Regions from separate parts of the Nocardioides sp. Z50_6 genome, predicted to be linked through region 2. Evidence: predicted binding sites of a transcription regulator. Region 2 holds the regulator's gene; the other holds the start of a gene.
The links. The regulator LexA, encoded in region 2, represses DNA repair genes until DNA is damaged. The targets are predictions, from matches to a motif close to TCGAACANNTGTTCGA.
Positions count from the first base shown of each region.

Region 1: ruvC (crossover junction endodeoxyribonuclease RuvC) is a predicted target of LexA. The motif match lies at 4,598-4,613, and genes of this name have one in related genera.

Region 1 is NZ_JBZAJB010000005.1:11,512-20,403, reverse strand. Features, by position in the region: gene AC4BGE_RS12835 (RelA/SpoT family protein) at 1-1,354, opposite strand, end outside; gene AC4BGE_RS12830 (adenine phosphoribosyltransferase) at 1,447-1,965, opposite strand; gene yajC (preprotein translocase subunit YajC) at 2,003-2,308, opposite strand; gene ruvB (Holliday junction branch migration DNA helicase RuvB) at 2,361-3,437, opposite strand; gene ruvA (Holliday junction branch migration protein RuvA) at 3,439-4,038, opposite strand; gene ruvC (crossover junction endodeoxyribonuclease RuvC) at 4,035-4,574, opposite strand; gene AC4BGE_RS12805 (YebC/PmpR family DNA-binding transcriptional regulator) at 4,683-5,447, opposite strand; gene pdxT (pyridoxal 5'-phosphate synthase glutaminase subunit PdxT) at 5,508-6,104, opposite strand; gene AC4BGE_RS12795 (AraC family transcriptional regulator) at 6,171-7,049, shown strand; gene AC4BGE_RS12790 (VOC family protein) at 7,046-7,444, shown strand; gene pdxS (pyridoxal 5'-phosphate synthase lyase subunit PdxS) at 7,485-8,396, opposite strand; gene AC4BGE_RS12780 (spermidine synthase) at 8,491-8,892, opposite strand, start outside.
Region 2 is NZ_JBZAJB010000006.1:180,219-189,110, reverse strand. Features, by position in the region: gene AC4BGE_RS15325 (ATP-dependent DNA helicase) at 1-1,138, shown strand, start outside; gene AC4BGE_RS15320 (sulfotransferase family 2 domain-containing protein) at 1,142-1,894, opposite strand; gene lexA (transcriptional repressor LexA) at 1,929-2,657, opposite strand; gene AC4BGE_RS15310 (GNAT family N-acetyltransferase) at 2,756-3,541, opposite strand; gene AC4BGE_RS15305 (AAA family ATPase) at 3,643-4,389, opposite strand; gene AC4BGE_RS15300 (LysM peptidoglycan-binding domain-containing protein) at 4,618-5,007, shown strand; gene AC4BGE_RS15295 (hypothetical protein) at 5,207-5,650, opposite strand; gene nrdR (transcriptional regulator NrdR) at 6,036-6,506, shown strand; gene AC4BGE_RS15285 (vitamin B12-dependent ribonucleotide reductase) at 6,615-8,892, shown strand, end outside.

The DNA.
Region 1 (8,892 bases), on a different contig from region 2:
ACTCCAGCGGCACCAAGCGGCCGTTGACCCGGGCGCCGATGGTGTGGTGCCCGACCTCGGTGTGGACGGCGTAGGCGAAGTCGATGGGCGTCGCCCCGGTCGGCAGCGCGATCACGTCGCCCCGGGGGGTGAAGACGTAGACCTCGGCCCGGTTGATCTCGAAGCGCAGGGACTCCAGGAACTCGCCCGGGTCCTCCACGTCGCTCTGCCAGTCCATCAGCTGGCGCAGCCAGTGCATGTCGTCGAGGTCGCCGCGCTTGTCGGTGTCGACCCCGTCGCGCGAGTTCTCCTTGTACTTCCAGTGCGCCGCGACGCCGTACTCGGCACGCCGGTGCATCGCGTAGGTGCGGATCTGGACCTCGACCGGCTTGCCGGCCGGGCCGATCACCGTGGTGTGCAGCGACTGGTACATGTTGAACTTGGGCATCGCCACGTAGTCCTTGAAGCGCCCCAGGACCGGGTTCCAGCGCGAGTGCAGGACGCCCAGCACCGAGTAGCACTCGCGGTCCTCCTCGACGAGGATGCGGATGCCGACCAGGTCGTAGATGTCGGAGAACTCGCGGCCGCCGACGATCATCTTCTGGTAGATCGAGTAGTAGTGCTTGGGACGGCCGGTGACCTTGGCCTTGATCCGGGCGTTCTTCAGGTCCTCCTTGACCTGGGCGATCACCTGGGCCAGGAACTGGTCGCGCGACGGGGCCCGCTCGGCCACCATCCGCACGATCTCGTCGTAGATCTTGGGGTGCAGGGTCGCGAAGGCGAGGTCCTCGAGCTCCCACTTGAGGGTGTTCATGCCGAGCCGGTGGGCCAGCGGGGCATAGATGTCGAGGGTCTCGCGGGCGGTGCGCTCCTGGCTCGCCTGCGGCACGTAGCGCAGCGTGCGCATGTTGTGGAGCCGGTCGGCCAGCTTGATCACCAGCACCCGGATGTCGCGCGACATCGCCACGATCATCTTGCGGATGGTCTCGGCCTGGGCGGCGTCGCCGTACTTGACCTTGTCCAGCTTGGTGACGCCGTCGACGAGCACGGCGACCTCGTCACCGAAGTCGGTGCGCAGCTCCTCCAGGGTGTACGGGGTGTCCTCGACCGTGTCGTGCAGCAGCGCGGCGACCAGGGTGGGCTCGGTCATCCCGATGTCGGCCAGGATCGTGGTGACGGCGAGCGGGTGGGTGATGTAGGGATCGCCGCTCTTGCGGGTCTGGGTGCCGTGCATCTTCTCGGCCGTCAGGTAGGCGCGCTCCAGCAGCGCCAGGTCGGCCTTGGGGTGGTTGGCCCGGACCGCTCGGAAGAGCGGCTCGAGCACCGGGTTCCCCGGCTGGCTCCTGGTGCCGATCCGCGCCAGCCGGGCGCGCATCGAGCGGGCGGAGACGGGAAGCTCGGCACCGCGAGCGGCGGGCTCCTGGGTCGTTCCGGTCTCCTCGGTCACAACCGTCAGTCTAGTCCGGCTCAGACCGTCTGCAGCACGGTCACGGGGAGGTCCCCGCAGGCTGCCCGGCCCTCGAGGAATCCCAGCTCCATCAGCACCGAGATCCCGACCACCTCTCCCCCGCACGCCTCGACCAGCCGGCGGGCCGCGGCCATGGTGCCCCCGGTCGCCAGCACGTCGTCGACCAGCAGCACCCGGTCGCCGGGCGCGACCGCGTCACGGTGCATCTCGAGGGTGGCTGAGCCGTACTCGAGGTCGAAGGACTCCGCGCGGGTCTCGCGCGGCAGCTTGCCCGCCTTGCGCACCGGCACGAAGCCGGCCCCCAGGGCCAGCGCGACCGGGGCGCCGAGGATGAAACCGCGCGCCTCCATGCCCACGATCTTGTCCACGACCACCCGGCCGGACCGGTCCTGCCCGGCGGCGGCCAGGGCGGCGACGGCCAGCTCGAAGGCCGTGTGGTCAGCGAGCAGGGGGGTGATGTCCTTGAAGACCACCCCGGGGGTGGGGAAGTCGGGCACGTCGACGACCAGACGCGTCATCGCGGCACGCGCCTCGAGCAGGGCCGGAGACTCCACGTCAGGAGCCCGGGGTGGCCGGGCCGTCCGGGGCGTCGTCCGGCCCCTGCCCCTCGACGAGGGCGGGTTGGATCGCGGCCACGGCACCGCGGGCCACCTCGACGACCACACCGGGGGCGATCTCGGCCCGGATCCGGTCGTCCTGGGTCTCCTGGACGACCGCGTAGATGCCCGAGCTGAGCAGCACCCGGTCGCCGGGGGCGAGGGCGGCCTGGAGCTTCGCGACCTCCTTCTGGCGTCGGCTGGCAGGCCGCACGATCAGCAGCCAGAAGACCAGGGCGATGGCGACCAGGGGCAGGAACTCCACGAAAAGACCTCTCGACGGGGGGTGGGTGTGCGCCCGCGAGTCTACGTGGGTCCTAGTCGTCGAAGAGACCCTCGTCGAGGCTCGGCCCCGCGGAGGCCGGCACGGGGAGCCCCAGGTGCTGCCACGCGGCGGCGGTGGCGACGCGACCCCGGGGCGTCCTGGCCAGGAAGCCGTTGCGCACCAGGAAGGGCTCGGCGACCTCCTCCACGGTCTCGCGCTCCTCCCCCACCGCCACCGCCAAGGTGGAGACGCCCACCGGGCCGCCGCCGAAGCGGCGGCACAGGACGTCGAGCACGGCCCGGTCCAGCCGGTCCAGTCCGAGCTCGTCCACCTCGTAGAGATCCAGGGCGGCGCGCGCCACCTCGCGGGTCAGCACGCCGTCGGCGCGCACCTGGGCGTAGTCGCGGACCCGGCGCAGCAGCCGGTTGGCGATCCGCGGGGTGCCGCGCGAGCGCGAGGCGATCTCCGCCGATCCGCCCTCGGTCAGGTCGACGTCGAGCAGCCCGGCGGACCGGTGCACGATCTGGTCGAGCTCGGCCGGCTCGTAGTACTCCAGGTGGGCGGTGAAGCCGAACCGGTCGCGCAGCGGGCCCGGCAGCAGGCCGGCCCGGGTGGTGGCGCCGACCAGGGTGAAGGACGGGATCTCCAGGGGGATGGCGGTGGCCCCCGGGCCCTTGCCGATGATCACGTCGACCCGGAAGTCCTCCATGGCCATGTAGAGCATCTCCTCGGCCGGGCGCGACATCCGGTGGATCTCGTCGACGAACACGACGTCGCCCTCGTTGACCGCGCTGAGGATGGCCGCCAGGTCGCCGGCGTGGGTGATCGCCGGCCCGCTGGTCAGCCGCAGAGGCACCGACATCTCCGCCGCGATGATCATCGCCAGGGTCGTCTTGCCCAGCCCGGGCGGGCCGGAGAGCAGCACGTGGTCCGGCGCCCGGCCGCGCTGCCGAGCGGCCTCGAGGACGAGCCCGAGCTGGTCCTTGACCCGGACCTGCCCCACCACCTCGTCGAGGGCCCGGGGGCGCAGCGCCGCCTCCACGGCCCGCTCGTCGCCCTCGGCCTCCGCCGCGGTCAGCGAGCGCAGGTGCGCGTCCTCGCTGAGCGAGAGGAACTCCTCGGGATCCATCTCAGGTCCTGCTCAGCGTCTGGAGGGCGGCCCTGAGCAGCGCCGCGACGTCAGGGGCCGGCCCGGCCTGCCCGGCGACGGCCTCGACCGCCTTGTCGGCCTCACGCGCCGACCAGCCCAGCCCCACCAGGCCCTGCTGCACCTGGTCGCGCCACGCCTCGGCCGCGGGCACGGCGCCGGCGGCCCGCGGGCCGCCGGCCGGGGCGCCCAGCCGGTCCCGCAGCTCCAGGATGATGCGCTGGGCGCCCTTCTGACCGATCCCGGGGACCTTGGTGAGGGTCTTGACGTCCTCCGAGGCCACCGCCGACCGCAGCACGTCGGGAGTCAGCACCGCCAGGATGGCCTGGGCCAGCTTGGGCCCCACCCCGCTGGCGGTCTGCACCAGCTCGAAGCACGCCTTCTCGTCGTCGTCGCTGAACCCGAAGAGGGTCAGGGAGTCCTCGCGGACGACCATGCTGGTGGGCAGGGTCGCCTCGTGGCCGGGACGCAGCGTCGCCAGGGTGGCGGGGGTGCACATCAGCTCCAGGCCCACCCCTCCCACCTCCAGCACCGCCGAGGAGAGGGTGAGCGCGGCCACCCGGCCGCGGACGAAGGCGATCATGCGGGTCTCCTGGTGGTGGGTCGGCGGGCGGCGACGGCCTGGGCGGCGACCGCGGCCTCGAGACGGGACTGGGCGCCACCGCGCCAGATGTGGGTGATGGCCAGGGCGAGCGCGTCGGCGGCGTCGGCGGGCTTGGGGGGCGCGGCCAGCCGCAGGATCCGGGTCACCATGGCGGCCACCTGGGCCTTGTCGGCCCGTCCGTTGCCGGAGACGGCCGCCTTCACCTCGCTGGGGGTGTGCAGGGCCACCGGGAGCCCGCGCCGGGCCGCGGCGACCAGGGCGATGCCGCTCGCCTGTGCGGTGCCCATGATCGTGCTGGAGTCGGACCGGGCGAAGACCCGCTCGACAGCCACCGCGTCCGGCCGGTACTCGTCGAGCCAGGCATCGATGCCCTTCTCGATGGTGACCAGTCGCTCGGCGACCGGGAGCGAGGCACTGGTGCGGAGCACGTTGACGTCGACCAGGCTCAGCGGCCGGCCGACCTCGCCCTCGACCATGCCGATGCCGCACCGGGTCAGGCCGGGGTCGATCCCCAGGACACGCATCGCCACCCTCTCGTCCGAACGTGTGTTCGCACGACACGCTATCCCGTGGCGCGGCGGGGGCCGCCGCCGACACGCAGACGGCGGCCCGGGCGCGGTGCCTCAGTCCTCGAGCTGGGCCATCACGTCGTCGGGTACGTCGAAGTTGGCGAAGACGTTCTGCACGTCGTCGAGGTCCTCGAGCGCCTCGACGAGGCGGAAGACCTTGGCCGCCGCGTCGGCGTCCACCGGGATCTCCATGCTGGGCACGAACTCGACCTCGGCGGAGTCGTAGTCGATGCCGGCGGCCTGCAGCGCCGTGCGCACGGCCACCACGTCGGTGGCCTCGGAGATCACCCGGAAGGTCTCGTCGAGGTCGTTGACGTCCTCCGCCCCGGCCTCGAGCGTGGCCTCGAGGACGTCGTCCTCGGTGACCTCACGGCTCTCCTGGCCCTTGGGCACCATGACCACGCCCTTGCGGGTGAAGAGCCGGGAGACCGAGCCGGGGTCGGCCATGGTGCCCCCGTTGCGGGTGACCGCGGTGCGCACCTCCATGGCCGCGCGGTTGCGGTTGTCGGTGAGGCACTCCACGAGCAGCGCGACGCCCTGGGGCCCGTAGACCTCGTACATGATGGTCTGGTACTCCGCACCCCCCGCCTCGGCGCCGGAGCCGCGCTTGACGGCGCGGTCGATGTTGTCGTTGGGGACCGAGGACTTCTTGGCCTTCTGGATCGCGTCGTAGAGGGTGGGGTTGCCCCCGGGGTCGCCACCACCCTGCCGAGCCGCCACCTCGATGTTCTTGATCAGCTTGGCGAAGAGCTTGCCGCGCTTCGCGTCGATGGCGGCCTTCTTGTGCTTCGTGGTCGCCCATTTTGAGTGGCCTGACATGAGTCCCTCTATCAGTCTCGAGTACGGCTTCTCGGGTGCAGCCCTGGATTCGGTACGCCGTCAGGCCGAACGCACCAGGTCAACGAACATCTTGTGGACCCGGCCGTCGCTGCCGACCTCGGGATGGAACGAGGTCGCCATCAGGGGGCCTTGGCGGACGGCCACGATCCTACCCAGGGCCGGCCCCGACCCGACCCGCGCCAGGACCTCGACGTCGTCCTCGACGCTCTCGACCCAGGGAGCCCGGATGAAGACGGCCCGGACCGGGTCGTCCAGCCCGGTCACGTCGAGGTTCTCCTCGAAGGAGTCGACCTGGCGCCCGAACGCGTTGCGGCGCACCGTGACGTGCAGGCCGCCGATCGTCTCCTGGCCAGCGATGCCGTCCTCGATCCGGTCGGCGAGCATGATCATGCCGGCGCAGGTCCCGAAGACGGGGAGTCCGTCGCGGACCGCGGCGCGCAGCGGACCGAGCATGTCGAAGAGGGCGGCGAGCTTGCTCATGGTCGACGACTCACCGCCCGGGACGATCAGCCCGTCGCAGACGGCGAGCTCGGCCGGGCGGCGGACGGGGACGGGGTCGGCCCCGAGCGAGCGGAGCGCCGCGAGGTGCTCGGGGACGTCTCCCTGGAGCGCCAGCACGCCGATGGTGGGACTCACGGTCTCCGATCCTAGGGCCGACGAGGGCCGGTGACTCAGCGGCGGCGATCGGGCAGACTCGCCGGCATGGGCCGCACGTGGCAGAGCCCGCCGAGGGCGGAGATCCCGGCCGCGCTGCGTCAGCACGTCGTCTCGATGTTCGGCTACGCGGCGCACGGCCTCGAGCCCAGCGTCCATCGTGGGCTCCCCTCCGACACCGTGACCCTGGTGCTCAGCCTGGAGCGACCCCTGCGCACCGCCCCCACGGAGCAGGCCTGGCACGACGGCGTTCGCGACAGCCGGTGGGTCTCCCTCGGCGGGCTGCACACGCGGCCGGCGATGGTCGAGCAGCCTGGCGTCTGGCGGGGCGTCCAGCTCACGCTGCACCCGCTCACGGCCCGGGGGCTCCTGGGCGTGCCGGCGGCGGACCTGCCGGTGGGCAGCTGGGACGCCCGCGACCTCTTCGGGCCCGAGGTCGACCGCGTCACCGAGGAGCTGCACGCAGCTGCGGACTGGCACGGCCGATATGCCGCCGTGGCCGGCTTCCTGCTCCGGCGTCAGCGGCTGGTCCGCCGTGGGGCCGAGCCCCCGGTCCCGCGCGAGGAGGTCCGTGAGGCCTGGCGGCTGCTCACCCGCCGCCCGGACCTCCCGGTGGCCGACGTCGCCCGCGAGGTCGGCTACAGCCGGCGGCGGCTCGGACAGCTGCTGGCGGCCGAGGTGGGGCACGGACCCAAGACGGTGCAGCGGCTCGCCCGCTTCGACGTGGCCCGGCGGGTGGTGGCCCGGGTGCCGGGCTCGGGCACGACCCTGGCCGGCGTGGCCGCCCGTGCCGGCTACTACGACCAGTCGCACCTCGTGCGCGACTTCCACGAGTTCGCCGGACTGGGACCCTCGGCGTGGCTGGCCGCGGAGTTCCCAAATCTCCAAGATCGCGCAGGCGACGACGCGGGAGCATCGTCGGCATGAGCGAAGACCACACCCCCACCGTCTGGCCGGCCTTCCAGGCCCACGACCCCGACCTGCTGATCCGCGGCCTCGTCGCCCTGGGCTTCGAGGAGACCGCGGTCTACCGCGACGAGAGCGGCGTGGTGGAGCACGCCCAGCTCGACTGGCCCGAGGGCGGAGGCGTGATGCTGGGCCGCCACAAGCCGGAGGGCCCGTTCACGCAGCAACCCGGCACCACCGCGGCCTACGTCGTCACCTCGGACGTCGACGCCGTCTGGCAGCGGGCCAAGGACGCCGGCCTGGAGCCCGGGGACATCGACGAGAAGTCGTACGGGAGCCGGGAGTTCCTCCTCCGCGATCCCGAGGGCAACCAGTGGTCCTTCGGCACCTACGCCGGAGAGCCCCGACGCGGCTGAGCCCACCCGGTCCCGTCACCGCCTCAGGTCGGCGCCCCGTTCACCAGCCGCGCTCGGCCAGCCGGTGCGGCTGCGGGATCTCGTCGACGTTGATGCCCACCATCGCCTCGCCCAGCCCCCGGGAGACCTTGGCCACCACCTCGGGGTCGTCGTAGAAGGTGGTCGCCTTCACGATCGCCTCGGCGCGCTGGGCCGGGTTGCCGGACTTGAAGATGCCCGAGCCGACGAAGACGCCCTGGGCCCCGAGCTGCATCATCATCGCGGCGTCGGCCGGGGTGGCGATGCCGCCCGCGGTGAAGAGGACGACGGGGAGCGTCCCGGTGGCGGCGACCTCCTGGACGAGCGGGTAGGGCGCCTGCAGCTCCTTGGCGGCCAGGTAGAGCTCCTCGGGGTCGAGGGCGTGGAGCCGGCGCAGCTCGGCGCGGATCGTGCGCATGTGGGTGACGGCGTTCGACACGTCGCCCGTGCCGGCCTCGCCCTTGGAGCGGATCATCGCGGCGCCCTCGGTGATCCGGCGCAGCGCCTCGCCGAGGTTGGTGGCCCCGCAGACGAAGGGAACGGTGAAGGACCACTTGTCGATGTGGTGGGCGTAGTCGGCCGGGGTGAGCACCTCGGACTCGTCGATGTAGTCGACCCCGAGACTCTGCAGGACCTGCGCCTCGGCGAAGTGCCCGATGCGGGCCTTGGCCATCACCGGGATCGACACCGCCTCCTTGATGCCCTCGACCATGTCGGGGTCGCTCATCCGCGACACCCCGCCCTGAGCCCGGATGTCGGCGGGGACGCGCTCCAGCGCCATCACCGCAACCGCGCCCGCGTCCTCGGCGACCTTGGCCTGGTCGGGAGTGACGACGTCCATGATGACGCCGCCCTTCAGCATCTCGGCCATGCCGCGCTTGACGCGCGAGGTCCCGGTGGTGCCGCCGGTCGTCTCGGTGCTCTCCTCGGTCATGCCTTTCAGCGTAGGCCCCGGCGGACCCGGCGCAAGGGCGGTCTCGCCGGCCACCCGCCGGCTGCCCGCCGGGCGCTGCCTCGACAGGTCGCGGCTACTGCTGCCCTGGTCGCGGGGAGGGCTCAGTGTCGGCGTCGGTGAAGGCCTGTCCGCCACCGAAGGAGTCGGCCACGCTGCGCCCCGCCACGACCTGGAACTCGCCGGGCCGCGCCTGCAGGTGAGCCGTCACCCGGTCCACCGGGCCGTCCTGCTGCGAGACCACCAGCAGGAGGTTGCCCGCCCGGCGGCCCCGCCGGGTCGCCGCCTCGAGGTGGACCGACGCAGCGCCGAAGGAGGTGAGCAGCGCGGCGAGCACCCGACGGGTCCAGGCGAACGGCGCTCGGTCCGCGACGTTGAGGAGCAGCAGGCCCCCCGGCTCGAGGACCCGGCCCGCCTCCGCGAACGCCTCCGTGGTGACCAGGTCGCCGGGCACCCGCCCGTCGGCGAAGGCGTCGAC
Region 2 (8,892 bases):
CCTCGCCGACGCCCTGGCGATGACCCCGGGGGGCCGGATCGACCAGATGGGGCAGCAGCTGGGCGACGCGCTGGTGCTGGTCCGCGACGCCGCCCGGGCGGTGGTCTCGGCGTTCGGCAAGGAGGAGAAGGGCGCGGGGGAGGCCGACGCCGCCCGGACCCAGGCCAAGGGGCTGGCTCAGGAGGTCTTCACGACCGCGGAGCGGATGGCGGCCGGCAGCGACGCCGACGTGCTGTGGCTCAACGAGGCCCGCGAGCGGATGCCCGCCCGGCTGGCCGTGGCACCGCTCCAGGTGTGGGCGCAGATGCGCGAGCGCCTGCTCACCGACAAGACGGTCGTCTTCACCTCGGCGACCCTGATGCTGGGCGGCGACTTCGCCTCCGTGGCCGGCAGCCTGGGGCTCAAGCCCTCGGAGCGCGTCGACACCGGCGCCCCCGCCGTCGAGTCCGAGGGAGCGCGCCCGTGGCGCGGGCTCGACGTGGGCTCGCCGTTCGACTACGGGCGCCAGGGCATCCTCTACCTCGCCCGCCACCTGCCGCCGCCCGGCCGGGACGGGCTGGGCCAGGCGCAGCTCGACGAGATCGTCGATCTCGTCGACGCCGCCGACGGGCGCACGCTTGGCCTCTTCTCCTCCCGCCGCGCCGCCGAGGCGGCCGCCGAGGTGGTGCGGGAACGGCTGCCCCACCTGACCACCCTGGCCCAGGGCGAGGCCCAGCTCCCCGAGCTGGCGCGTCAGTTCGTGGCCGACCCGCACACCTGCCTGTTCGGCACCCTGAGCCTGTGGCAGGGAATCGACGTGCCAGGGCAGACCTGCCAGCTGGTGCTGATCGACCGGATCCCGTTCCCGCGTCCCGACGACCCGCTGATGTCGGCCCGCCAGCGCGCGGCCGACCGCGCCGGGGGCAACGGCTTCATGCAGGTGGCCGCGACCCACGCCGCCCTGCTGCTGGCTCAGGGCGCCGGCCGGCTGATCCGCACCACCTCGGACCGGGGTGTGGTCGCGGTGCTCGACCCGCGGCTGGCCACCGCGAGGTACGGCGGGTTCCTCAAGGCCAGCCTCCCGCCCATGTGGACGACCCACGACCCGCAGGTGGTGCGCAAGGCGCTCAGCCGCCTGGCCGCGGCCGCCGGGGAGTAGGGCTCAGTAGCCGAGGATCTGGTAGTCGCGCCGGTACATCGCGCTGACCAGCTCGCGGAGCTCGTCCGAGACGTCGAGCCGACGCCCGCCGGGGGCCGTCTGGTTGCGCGGGCGGGCGGGCACGGCGGGCGCGCCGACCCGCTCGCAGACCTCGGCGAAGTCGCGGTCGAAGGTCTCCAGCCGTCCCACGAAGTCGACCCGGTCGAGGTCGATCAGTCGGGTCTGCAGCGCCAGGTGCTGGTCGGTGCCCGGGACGGCGCGCAGGTCGTGGGTGGCGGTCCACCGGGCGAACTCCTCGACCCGCTGCATCCGGGCGTGGGTGTCGCCGTCGAACTTGAAGTAGTTCGTGTTGACGACCTTGTCCTGCCAGGCCGAGAGGAACCGCTCGAGCGGGTCGCGGACGAAGGCGAAGGCGAAGTAGTCGGCGAAGAGCGCCGTCGGGTAGCGCACCCGCATCGCGTGGTCGACGTCGAGGGAGACCTCGTGGGTGGCGAAGTGGTGCCGCACGGTGCGGGTGGCGACCTTGGCGACCCGGTACCAGACGAAGCGGTGGCTGTGGCTGATCGTGAGGTTGTAGCCCAGCGCCGAGACCCAGCCGGCCTCCGCGCTCGCCCGGGAGAGCGCGTCGAGCAGGTCCTTCGACTCCGCCGTCAGCTTGAAGCGGTCGTCGGGCCGGGTGCGGAACACCTCCGGCGAGACCCCCTCGGCGAGCGGCGGGGCCGGTGAGGACTGGGGCTCTGCTCGGGACCGTCGCATCGCCGCGAGTTTAGCCTGACCTCCCGGGCCAGGATCACATGCGGCGCAGGACCGCGGTGACCTTGCCGAGGATGGTGGCGTGGGTGCCGTCGATCGGCTCGTAGGCGTCGTTGTGGGGCAGCAGCCAGACCTGGCCGTCCTTGCGCTGGAAGGTCTTGACGGTCGCCTCGCCGTCGATCATCGCGGCCACGATCTCGCCGTTGGCGGCATCCGGCTGCTGCCGGATCACCACGTAGTCGCCGCTGCAGATGGCCGCGTCGATCATCGAGTCGCCCGAGACCTCGAGGAGGAAGAGGGTGCCGTCGCCGACGAGCTGCTTGGGGAGCGGGAAGACGTCCTCGACGCGCTCCTCGGCCAGGATCGGCCCGCCGGCGGCGATCCGGCCGAGGACCGGGACGTACTGGGCGGCGGGCGCCGCGTCACCCACACCCGTCGGGTCGAACGACGACTCCTCGGCGCTGCTCATCGCCCGGCGGGCGGCCAGCACCTCGGGCAGGAAGACCTCCAGGGCCCGAGGGCGGTTGGGGTCGCGCTTGAGGTAGCCCTTCTCCTCCAGCACCTTGAGCTGGTGGGCGACGCTGCTGGAGCTGGTGAGGCCGACCTCCCGGCCGATCTCGCGCATGCTCGGCGGGTAGCCACGCTGCTCGAGCGAGTCCTTGATGGAGAGCAGGATCCGCTGCTGACGCGGGGTGAGCCCGGTCGCGTCCGGCGGCCCGTCCGGCATCGGGACGACCTTGCCGCTCGTCTCGCGCGTCTTGGGCATGCGGTGCCTCCTGGGGGTGGTGCGGTCTCGGTGACCTCACCGTAGTGCGCCAGGAGGCGGAGTTCAAACAGGTGTTCGAACGGGCGTGTCGCTCAGGGTCAGGGGCTGCAGACCCAGCTGACCACGTTGAACCCGGTACGGAAGCCCAGGTCCACCAGGGCCTGGTAGGTCTCCTCGGCGGCGATCACCGTGGCGGTGCCGGCGCCGGTCTCCCGGGCCCGGTTCATCATGGTGCCGGCCAGGGCTCGCTCGAGGCCGCGCCCGTGGGCCTGGGGGAGCGTGACGATGTTGCCCAGCATCACGCTGTTCCCGCGGCGGTGGGAGGTCCCGGCGCCCTGGGGGTCGCCGGTGAAGGAGCTGCGCGCGATGAAGAACTGGTGGTCGGCCGGGTCCATCGTGTCCAGGAAGTCCATGTGGGTGCCCCCGGCGTGCGCCGGGAGGCCGAGCCCGGCGAAGATCGTGGCCGCGACGGGCTCGGTGTGGTCGGGCCACACGACGTCGATGTAGACGTCGTCGGGGGCCTCGGGGTCGATCGGCCGGTCCAGGTTGACGTGCATCGCCGCCGCCTCGGTCGCCACCAGGCCGGCCTGGGCCAGAGCGGCCTCGAGTGCCGGGGTGGTGGTCTCGGGGGTGGTCATCCACTGGAAGGGGAGCCCTCGGTCAAGGAAGGGCGCCAGGAGCTCGGGGACGCGCCCGGCGACGTCGGCCGAGGCGATCCGGGCGTTGGCGATCACGTTGCACACCTCGAGCGGGAGGTGGGACCAGTAGACCGTGGCGTCCGGCTCTTCGACGGTCTTGAAGGCCGGGGACTGCGCCATGGTGACGACCAGGGCCTCGAGATCGGCCTCGATGGTCTCCATGGGAGTGGTCAGGAGATCGCGCATGCAGCCACGCTATTCGCGCGGGAATCACACCCGCATGCCTGAAACTGATGACATCACTGTGCTTTGTGGCGGATGGCGACCGGGCGCGGCGTTGGTGGTCCTCAGTCGAGGACGTGCCTCAGGTACTGCATCGGCGCGTCCAGGTAGCGCCGCCAGTGGCTCACCAGCTCCAGCTCGTCCCACGTCGTCTCCCGGATCCCCCACGGCCCCACCTCGAGGAGCCGGGCGCCGGGCAGGGCCGCCACCAGGGGAGAGTGGGTGGCGCACAGCACCTGCGCTCCGCGGCCGGCCAGCTCGTGCAGCGTCGCCACCAGGGCGATCTGGGCGCTGAACGACAGCGCCGCCTCCGGCTCGTCGAGGCAGTAGAGCCCGGGGGAGTCGAACCGGGAGCGCAGCAGGGCCAGGAACGACTCGCCGTGGCTCATCTCGTGGTAGCGCGGGTCCTGACCGGTGGCGAACCCCTCCTGCCGGGTGAAGTAGCCGTGCATCGTCTCGGCGCGCAGGAAGAACCCCCAGCGCGGGGCTCCCGGGGACTTCTCCAGGTCGAGCCACTGATGCAGCGGTGACTCGGTGGCACGCGTCCCCTCCTGCACGTTGCGGGTGCCCCCCTCGGCCGCGAGGCCGAACGCCATCGCCACCGCCTCCACCAGGGTCGACTTGCCGGACCCGTTCTCCCCGACGAGCAGCGTGACGCCCTCGGCCATCTCGAGTCCCTCGCGCAGCACCTGGGCGACCGCCGGGACGGAGGCGGGCCAGACGGCGTCGGGTGAGCCGGCGTCCGGCGCGGCGGCGTTGGCGACCACCCGTCGTACGACGCGTCGCTCACGCGTCCAGTCCTGCCTGCGCACGTGGCGAGGGTATCCGCCCGGCCGGCGGGGCGACACGCCATCGAACAATTGTTCGGCCAGGTCCTTGATTCGTTCGAACACCTGATCTAACGTCGCACATGTGTTCGATCGAACGTGTGATCGAGACGGATCGCCCCAGTGCTTCGTCAGGACTGTCGGTGGTCGCAGTTAGACATCAGTTCGACAGCAACACCCACAGGCTGACCGCCACTTCCCCAGGAGGTCCCGATGAGCACGATGACTCTCACCCCCACCCGCCAGCTCGCCCCCGTCCGTGAGCTGCGGCCTGCTGCGCCCCGTGCGGAGGTTCGACCGGAGCGGGGCGGCGTCCGCCTGACCCGGCGCGGCCGTGTCGTCGTCTTCGTCGCCGCTCTCCTCTTCGTGCTTGTCGCGGGAGTCTTCCTGGGCGGCGGCTCTGTCGCCACGCAGGAGTCGGGCACGCCGGCGCCCACCGAGATCGTGATGGTCGAGGACGGCGACACCCTGTGGGGCATCGCCGCCGCGATCGCCGAAGACGGTGACGTGCGCGCCGTGATGGGGGAGATCGAGCGGCTCAACGCCCTCGACTCCGGGATGGTCACGATCGGCCAGAAGCTCCGCGTCCCGCTCGCTGAGTGACGAAGCCGCTGGCCTCACCCCTCCAGCCTCCACCGGTCGCTTCGACCCCGGCCGGTGGATACAACTGAATAGTTTCCGCCGGTCGCCTCGACCCCGGCCGGCGGATGGGGAAGACAAGAGGCGGGGCCCTGCCGGGCCCCGCCTCTCCCTGTGTCCAAGGGTGGACGTCGTCGTGGGGCCCGCCGTCGGTACGGGCAGGTCAGCGGCGAGAGATCCGGCGACCGCCGGGAGGCCGAGCTGCCCGGGCCGGGGGAGCGGGGGCCGGGTCCGACGTGGGCTCGGCCGGCCCCGGGAGGTCCTCCGGCTCGGAGCGGTGGGCGGCAGCTTCTCTGGCCAGCCCGAGCGCCGCGGTCAGACGGGAGGCGAGCATCAGCCCCACGAAGAGGCAGGCCATGGCGCCCAGCGAGGCGAGCGCCAGCATCAGCCAGCCGCCGGAGCTGCCGGAGCGTCCGGCGATGCCGAAGTCGATGGCGGCGTAGACGAGATAGCCCCAGGCGATCACGCAGAGGGTGATCCCGGCGGCGAGCCCCAGGATTGCTGGGTCGAAGGGCGGCGCGGAGCGCGCGGGCCGGGCGGCGCGGGCCGGGCGGCTCGCGCGGGCAGGAGCCGCCCGCCTCGCGCCTGCTCTCTTCCCCGTCGCCACGGCCTCATTGTGTCAGGCCGGTCCAGTCCCGCGGCCCGGGGATCGGGGCCGCGACACGCCGCGGTCCAGACCGATCCGGACCCCGGCAGGGGCCCTGACCTGCGACTTTGCCGGTGCCCGAGGGCGTCCTGCGAAACCGGGCGCCGACTTCGCCGGTTCAGGTTGCGCAGGTGGTGCCGGGGACGTACGGTTACCACTACATCTAGTAGTTACACCGTTGTGGTTTTCCACATGTAGTTAACAGTCGCCGGGCTCCCACCCACAGGCGAAGCCGATTCATCCACAGGAAATAGCCGCTCATCCACAGGTGTTAGACCTGTAAGGGCGGTGTCGTCGCGGTGCCCGGAAGGGCTCCTCTCCTCGACCCGAACGGAAGGAGACCCCCATGCACTGTCCGCACTGCCGGCACACCGACACGCGGGTCCTCGACTCCCGGGTCTCCGACGACGGCGGCCAGATCCGCCGCCGGCGTACCTGCCAGGCCTGCGGCAAGCGGTTCAGCACCGTCGAGCAGATGCAGCTGCTGGTGCTCAAGCGCTCCGGCGCCACCGAGCCGTTCGCCCGGGAGAAGGCCATCCACGGGGTCCGCAAGGCCTGCAAGGGCCGGCCGGTGACCGAGGACCAGCTGGCCTGCCTCGGCCAGGCGGTCGAGGACACCCTGCGCAGCGAGGGGGTCGCCGAGGTGCCGGCCCACGAGGTCGGCCTCGCCATCCTCAGCCCGCTGCGCGAGCTCGACGAGGTCGCCTACCTGCGCTTCGCCTCCGTCTACCGCGCGTTCGAGAGCGCGGCCGACTTCGAGGCGGAGATCGCCATGCTGCGCGCCGAGCGCGCGGCGCTGCCCGTCCCGACGGGCTAGCCCACGATCCGCCCGGCACGTAGTGGGGAAGCTGCGTGCCGGGCGCTCAACACAGAGCAAGAACCAGATGACAGACCGACGCAACGAAGCCAGGACTGAGGAGAACCCATGACGAAGACGGTGAACAAGGGGGGCCTGAAGATGCAGCGCATCTTCAGCACCGAAGGCACCCACCCCTACGACGCGATCAACTGGGAGCGCCGCGACGTCGTCCAGACCAACTGGAAGACCGGCGAGGCTGTCTTCGAGCAGCGCGGCGTCGAGTTCCCCGACTTCTGGAGCGTCAACGCCTCCACGATCGTCACCACCAAGTACTTCCGTGGCGCCGTGGGCACCGACGCGCGCGAGTGGAGCCTCAAGCAGCTCATCGACCGCGTGGTGAAGACCTACACCAAGGCCGGCATCGACCACGGCTACTTCGCGACCCCCGCGGACGCCGAGATCTTCGAGCACGAGCTCACCTGGCTGCTGGTCAACCAGTACTTCTCGTTCAACTCCCCGGTCTGGTTCAACGTCGGCACCTCTTCCCCGCAGCAGGTGTCGGCCTGCTTCATCCTCAGCGTCGACGACTCCATGGACTCGATCCTCAACTGGTACAAGGAAGAGGGGTTCATCTTCAAGGGCGGTTCTGGCGCCGGCCTCAACCTCTCCCGCATCCGCTCCTCCAAGGAGCTGCTGAGCAGCGGCGGCACGGCCTCGGGCCCGGTCTCCTTCATGCGCGGTGCCGACGCCTCCGCGGGCACCATCAAGTCGGGCGGCGCCACGCGCCGGGCCGCCAAGATGGTCGTCCTGGACGTCGACCACCCCGACATCGTCGAGTTCGTCGAGACCAAGGCGCGCGAGGAGGACAAGATCCGCGCGCTGCGCGACGCCGGGTTCGACATGGACCTGGGCGGCAAGGACATCACCTCCGTGCAGTACCAGAACGCCAACAACTCGGTGCGCGTCAGCGACGAGTTCATGCGGGCGGTCGAGGACGGCCGTGAGTTCGGCCTGCGGGCCCGCGACACCGGCGAGGTCATCGAGACCGTCGACGCCCGTGAGCTCTTCGCCAAGATCAGCAAGGCCGCCTGGGAGTGCGCCGACCCGGGCCTGCAGTACGACGACACCATCAACGACTGGCACACCAACCCCGAGACCGGCCGGATCACCGCGTCCAACCCGTGCTCGGAGTACATGTCGCTCGACAACTCCTCGTGCAACCTGGCGTCGCTCAACCTGCTGAAGTTCCTCAAGGACGACGACACCTTCGACGCCGACCTCTTCGCCAAGGCGGTCGAGTTCATCATCACCGCGATGGACATCTCGATCTGCTTCGCCGACTTCCCGACCGAGTCGATCGGCCAGACCACCGTCGACTACCGCCAGCTCGGCATCGGCTACGCCAACCTCGGCGCGCTGCTGATGGCGATGGGCCTGGGCTACGACTCCGAGGGTGGCCGCTCGATGGCCGCCGCGATCACCAGCCTGATGACCGGGACGTCGTACAAGCGCTCCGCCGAGCTCGCCTCCGTGGTGGGCCCGTACGCCGGCTACGCCCGCAACGCCGAGGCCCACAAGCGGGTCATGCGCAAGCACCAGTCGGCCAACGACCAGGTGCGGGTGCTGCACACCGAGGACAGCCGGGTGCTCAAGCTGGCCACGAGCGCGTGGGCCGAGGTGATCAAGCTGGGCGAGAAGAACGGCTTCCGCAACGCACAGGCCTCCGTGCTCGCGCCCACCGGCACCATCGGCTTCATGATGGACTGCGACACCACGGGCATCGAGCCCGACTTCTCCCTGGTGAAGTTCAAGAAGCTGGTCGGCGGCGGCTCGATGCAGATCGTCAACCAGACGGTGCCGCGGTCGCTGAAGAAGCTGGGCTACCAGCCCGAGCAGATCGAGGCGATCGTCGCCTACATCGCCGAGCACGGCCACGTCATCGACGCGCCGGGTCTCAAGCAGGAGCACTACGAGGTCTACGACACCGCGATGGGTGCGCGCGCGCTGGCCCCGATGGGCCACGTGCGGATGATGGCGGCGTGCCAGCCGTTCCTCTCCGGTGCGATCTCCAAGACGGTCAACCTGCCGGAGAACGCCACGGTCGAGGAGATCTCCGACATCTACCTTCAGTCCTGGAAGCTGGGGCTCAAGGCGACGGCGGTCTACCGCGACAACTGCAAGGTCGGCCAGCCGCTGGCCAGCGGCAAGGGCGAGAACAAGGGCCAGGACTCCAACAAGGCCGCGGCCGCCGCCGTCGAGCCGACCGTGGTGGAGAAGGTCGTCTACGCCCCCACCCGCAAGCGGCTGCCCAAGTCGCGGGTCTCGCGGACCACGTCGTTCACCGTCGGCGGTGCCGAGGGCTACATGACCTCCGGTGCCCACGACGACGGCGAGCTCGGCGAGG